2 regions of the Peribacillus suis genome follow, and region 2 is predicted to be linked to the other one. Evidence: riboswitches for the same ligand, from Rfam matches in the RefSeq annotation. Region 2 holds a riboswitch; the other holds the start of a gene.
The links. A riboswitch is a leader RNA that binds a small molecule or an ion and turns the genes downstream of it on or off. The one in region 2 is predicted to bind glycine.
Positions count from the first base shown of each region.

Region 1 (3,186 bases), 2.0 Mb from region 2:
GCTGGCAGTTCAGGGAACCAAAAGTTCATATATAATCCTACGGCAATGATTTCAGACATGCCGACCAACACCCATAGGAACCAGTTGCTCCAAGCAGTTACAAATCCTGCCAATGGATGGATATAATCACTCGCAAACGTTGCGAATGAGCCCGTAGTAGGCTCCAGGTACAGCATTTCCCCCATCGAACGCATAATAAAAAAGATAAAAAGGCCCGCGATGGCATACGCCAGCATCACAGAGGGTCCGGTCCACTTAATCGTGCTGGCAGATCCCATGAACAACCCAACACCGATCGTACCGCCCAAGGCAATCATCTGAATATGACGTGCCTCCAGCCCTCTTGTTAATTCTTTATTTGACATGATAACTCCCCCAGATGTACAAGCATAAAATGACGAGATAAATAATTTAGTAGATTTACGATGCTTCCTAAGTATTTTACCCACAAAAGCATTTCCTTATCTTATAATAATAAATATTCCCCAAAAACACAAATGTACTTTTAGGAAAAACACTTTTTAACCCAAAGCAATGGATGGGATAACATGATTGGTACTTGTTCTTTCCCTATACGGGTGAAGGAAACCTATGTACGATTGATGGTAAGTATCGACGGAGGAGGAAATAAAGTGAAATTAATAGGAGAAAGAATCTATCTCCGTTATTTAAAAGAATCGGATGCACCTATCCTTTTAGAGAATACAAAGGATGAGGAAATACGGTATATGACAGGGACAAGATCTACATTCACCTTAGAACAGCTTCAACTTCATATAAAGAATATACATGAAGATCCATCCCGCCATGATCTAGCCATTTGCTTAAACGAAAGTGACCAAATGATCGGGGAATTATCCATCTCTGATATCGATAAAGAGGACAAAAAGGCAGGATTTAGAATTTCAATGAATTCCATTGAATTAACCGGCAAAGGGTATGGTACAGAAGCGATCAAGCTTGTTTTAGCCTTTGTTTTTGAAGAATTGGCTTTAAATCGCCTGCAGCTGGAAGTATTCAGCCATAACTTACGGGGAATTAGAGCCTATGAGAAAGTCGGCTTTGTCAAAGAGGGGATTTTACGGGAGTCTTTATATGTTAATGGAAAATATTCGGACGAGATTATCATGGCCATTCTTAAAAGGGACTATGAAAAAATGTTCTTATCAAACTGATTCGGGGTTCGCATCGTTTTTGGGCATCAAACTGGTCATATAGATTCACCCCCCACCACATTTACAATATATCCCTTTGACCCAAAATCAAAATAGTGATAGAATTCCATTATTATTTTAAAAGAATAAATGAGTTGCCAAAAAGAATTTCATCTTTCACAGCGATCATTTATTGACAACCACATACTAAGCAAGCGATGAATGCTATGGATCACACTATAGCAGGAGCAGCTTCTGGAGAGACTGTACACACGTGCAGCGCCGAAGGATTCACAATCTCAGGCAAAAGGACAGAAGAGTAACGAATATTTGTTATTCTTTAACCTTTCGAGATTGGTAGCTTCCAATCTCTTTTTTTATTGTCTTTTTTCAATCATCACTAAAAAAACGAAGTGAAATCGCTACTAAACTGGACAGATTCATTGCCCTGGTGATCGATTGGAATCAACGGACCATGTACTTCACATTCAAGAATTATAACAACGGGGGCGCACAAATTGGCTAAACAAGAATTGAAAAGGGATTTGAAAAATCGACATGTACAACTCATCGCCATAGGAGGAACCATCGGGACCGGGTTATTTTTGGGATCCGGAAAAGCCATACAGTTGGCGGGACCCTCCATTATCTTTTCGTATCTGATTATCGGGATTGCCTTGTTTTTCGTCATGAGGGCTTTAGGGGAATTGCTGTTGTCCAACGCGGGATATTCCTCATTCACCGAATTCGCCACGGAATACATCGGACCGTGGGCTGGTTTCGTGACTGGCTGGACCTACTGGTTCTGTTGGATCATGACGGCCATGGCCGATATCATCGCTGTCGGGGTCTATATGCAATATTGGTTCGACATTCCGCAATGGATCCCTGCACTTGCCTGCTTGGTGATTCTACTAGGATTGAATTTGTTGACCGTGAAGCTATTCGGAGAATTGGAGTTCTGGTTCTCCCTCATTAAAGTCATCACGATCGTCGCCTTGATCGTTGTGGGAATTGTCTTACTCATCATTGGCTTCCAAACCGATACAGGAACCGTTTCCCTCAACAACCTTTGGAGTCATGGGGGCATGTTCCCGAACGGCGCATCCGGCTTTTTGCTTTCCCTACAGCTAGTCGTCTTCTCCTTTGTTGGTGTCGAAATCATTGGAGTGACAGCGGCCGAAACCGCCAATCCGAAAAAAAACATCCCGTCAGCGATCAATAAGATCCCTGTCCGGATATTGCTTTTCTATATCGGTGCCATCACCGTCATCCTTTGCGTCAATCCATGGACACAGCTCGATGCCGCGAGCAGCCCATTCGTGGAGGTCTTCGCCTTGATCGGGATTCCGGTTGCTGCAGGGATTATCAATTTCGTCGTGTTGACATCAGCCGCTTCTGCCGGAAACAGTGGATTGTTTTCAACAAGCCGCATGCTTTATACCTTGAGCAACAATAACGAAGCACCTGCAAAACTTAAGAAATTAAATAAACGTGCTGTTCCGAGCAATGCATTGGTTACGTCTACCATCGTTGTCTCCATTGGGGCATTATTAAGTAAAATCATACCGGAGCAAGCTTTCACCATCGTGACAACGATTAGTGCAATCTGCTTCCTATGGGTCTGGAGCATCATCTTGATTTCCCATATCCGGTATACGAAAAAACGTCCGGACTTAAGGGCTACGTCCACTTTCAGGGCTCCCTTAACACCTTTCATCAACTATGTAATCTTAGGGCTGTTTATCTTCATCTTGATCGTCATGCTGTTTGCTGAGGCGACCAGGCCGTCATTATTGCTGACACCGCTTTGGTTCATTCTTTTAGTTGTCATATATAACTATCGAAAAAAATGAACGAGGAATTTTGGGATACGGAAGTCTACCTTCCTATCCCATTTTCCTGTGATTAAATGAGAGAGTAAAATGAAGCGTGACGAATATTTTTTTCTGCCACACTATTAATTTTTTTATCGAATTAGTGTAAGGTACTAGGTATTACGGAAACATTTTTTTAGAAAAACATCATAATC
Region 1 is NZ_CM182019.1:643,989-647,174, reverse strand. It holds gene AC503W_RS03125 (amino acid permease) at 1-365, opposite strand, end outside; gene AC503W_RS03120 (GNAT family N-acetyltransferase) at 633-1,175, shown strand; glycine riboswitch at 1,400-1,479, shown strand; gene AC503W_RS03115 (amino acid permease) at 1,673-3,010, shown strand.
Region 1: another riboswitch for glycine. It lies ahead of AC503W_RS03115 (amino acid permease); the one in region 2 lies ahead of gcvT (glycine cleavage system aminomethyltransferase GcvT).

Region 2 (3,186 bases):
ATAGGACGTGATCGACGATGACAGGCGAATAATGATCATACACGCCAGCCCCAAGGAAAGATGCATAGTTTTTCAAATCCGCATTTTTGGAAGCCAGTTTCGATAGTTCCTTCATTAAAGCTGGCTCTGATTTTGCTGGTTTTATGTCATATTCACCTTGAAATCGGACATTTTCTGGTATATCGCTGAAGAGATCATCGACGGTTGTGACCCCTATAACTTCCAACATTTCTTTTTTATCCTGCTCTGTCATCGGTAAGTAACGATGTTTCATCTTATGGACCATTCCCTTCTATTTTCGTGTATTTTTATAAAAAGGTGTTTGGATAACAATGGCTTTCAGTCTCTTAGAACGGATTTCCACTTCTACTTCCGTGGATAGACTTGAGTGATTTTTATCGATAAGGACCAATCCTACATTTTTATTCAATGTTGGTGACTGAGTCCCTGTCGTCACTTCGCCAATGAGTTTCTCCCCGTTATATACTTTATAGCCATGCCGAGGTATGCCTCTGTCAATCATTTCGATGCCAACAAGCTTACGTGGTGCCCCTTTTTCCTTTTGTTCGGCAAGCACGGCTTTCCCAAAAAAGTCTGACGCCTTATCCGGTTTAACCGCAAAACCAATCCCCGCTTCGATTGGGGTGATATCCGGCGAAAGCTCTTGACCATAAAGCGGTAGTTTTGCTTCGAACCGAAGGGTATCACGGGCCCCCAGTCCAATCGGTTGTATCCCATCATCTTTACCAGCTTCCAAAATTTCTCTCCAAAGGGCTGGACCATCCTCACTTCGGCAATATATCTCGAAACCATCTTCCCCCGTATACCCTGTACGTGAAACCATCGTGGATATATTATGAATGTGGACGTCTTCTTTAAATTTAAAAAAGCCAATTGTGCTTAAATCAGTTTGGTCGGTAATCTTCTGCAATACTTTCTCCGCTCGAGGACCCTGCAGAGCAAGTTGCGCATAATCGTTTGAAACATTATTGATGCTGACACCTTCCATACCATTCGCCTGAAGCCAATTGAAGTCTTTCTCGATGTTGGCTGCATTGACCACAAGCAGATAATCCTCTTCCGCTTTTTGGTAAACGATAAGATCGTCCACGGTCCCCCCATTTTCATAACACATGGCTGTGTATAGCGCTCCGCCCTGTTTCAGCTTGGCTACGTCATTCGTCAGCATCTTTTGTAAAAAAGAAAGGCTCCCGAAACCTTTTACCTCAATCTCTCCCATATGCGACACATCAAATAAGCCACCTCTTGTACGCACAGCTTCGTGTTCATCTTTTATGCCGGTAAACTGCACAGGCAGTTCCCACCCACCAAAATCGATCGTTTTTCCACCGTGCTCACTGTAAACCTCGAATAATGGCGTTCTTTTTAAATTGCTCAAAAAATGACCTCCTTCAATTTTTTTGCTTGTTCTCTTTCAGCTGATATTCCTTAAAAAAAGACACAAAAAAGGACAGAGAAAGCCAAAATGGCTTTTTCTCTGTCCTGAAACCTGAAAGTTTACCTATTATTATAGGTTTTCCCCTTTGGTGGCCGTCATTAAATAATTGGCGCTCTCCAGAGTCGCGTCCGATAAGAGTTCATTTGCCTGAGAGATTCACTGCTAAGTTTGCTCCTTCGGCGCTACATATGTAGATGGTAGTCTCTCCCCTTATCCTCACCCGCATATTGATGGAAAAGACTGAAAATTCTCCACCTGATGGTCATCCATTTGCGTGAAATGGGTACCAATCTGCTCATTGTTGATCTTTGGATAAAGCACTATCCAAATGCTAATACTATAATAACTAAAATTATTATCCAAGAAGAATATTTTCCTTCTAACTTCAGTACTATTGCAATTTTCTAAATATATTTACATCCTACCCTAAGATACTTTACTCTGCAATAACTTTTGTGGAGAAAGATTTTATTACCCTATAAAAAGGTTCATGGTTTAAAGAAACTAAGAAAATTATGTTTTAAGAAGGAGCAAGAATCAATGAAAATCAATATATCCTTCAGTTCTGAATGGAATGATGAATTTCTGCAAAAGATGGAAAACGACGGTCCATGGGGAAATTGGGATCTTTATAAACTGGCCATCCAAATGGAAGAGAACCTAATTATTCCTGATTTTGAAGGCTTACAAGCGCCAAAGCACCTTCAACAACTGACTCCCCTTCCCCATCAATTAGAGGCAGCACGTCAGGTGGTTGAACAGATGAATGGCAAAGCCATATTGGCTGATGAGGTCGGTCTTGGTAAGACTATCGAAGCAGGATTGATTTTAAAAGAATATATGATTCGGGGACTGGTTAAAAAGGTTTTGATCCTTGTACCCGCATCACTTGTCACCCAATGGGCTTTCGAACTGAATACGAAGTTTCATATTCCTGCAGTCGTTCAAAGGAAGAGTTATGTATGGGAATCATGCGATATCGTCATATCCTCCATCGATACGGCTAAGCGAGCCCCCCATCGGGATATCATTTTCAATCAAGAATATGACTTTATCATTATTGATGAAGCTCATAAACTTAAAAATAATAAAACGAAAAATTATGAATTTGTCCAAAATCTTAAAAAGAAATTCTGTTTATTGCTGACTGCTACACCCATTCAGAATAAAATCGAGGAAATCTTTAATCTCGTTTCATTATTAAAGCCTGGACACCTAGGAAATGCCGCACTCTTTTCCGAAAAATACAAAGGGAAAGGCCGGAACATTCTAGAAGATGAGCACTTAAAGGAGCTTGTCAATACGGTCATGATAAGAAACCGACGTGCCGATACTGGAATTGAATGGACGAAACGGCGTGTAGAGACAATCATCATTGAATTTTCACCAACTGAACAAGCCTTGTATGATGCCGTAACGAAGTTTAAACCAATATCAGACGGAACAAAAGGAAGTGCTTTTTCTTCACTCACCCTTCAAAGGGAAGCATGCAGCAGCCGAGAAGCAGTCTACTATACATTGAAGAATATGAAGGAAAAATACAAAGAACCATCGGCTGACTTTGAAGCAAGATTAGATGATCTGTTTGAGAAAGTAAACCTCACCGAACAAAATTCAAAGGCAGAGAAGGCTTTGGAACTTATTAAGAAAATTGATGACAAGGTCATTATTTTCACCGAATATCGCGCTACACAGCTTTATCTACAATGGTACCTGCAACAGCATGG
Region 2 is NZ_CM182019.1:2,635,644-2,638,829, forward strand. It holds gene gcvPA (aminomethyl-transferring glycine dehydrogenase subunit GcvPA) at 1-274, opposite strand, end outside; gene gcvT (glycine cleavage system aminomethyltransferase GcvT) at 293-1,399, opposite strand; glycine riboswitch at 1,497-1,581, opposite strand; glycine riboswitch at 1,585-1,679, opposite strand; gene AC503W_RS12835 (DEAD/DEAH box helicase) at 2,000-3,186, shown strand, end outside.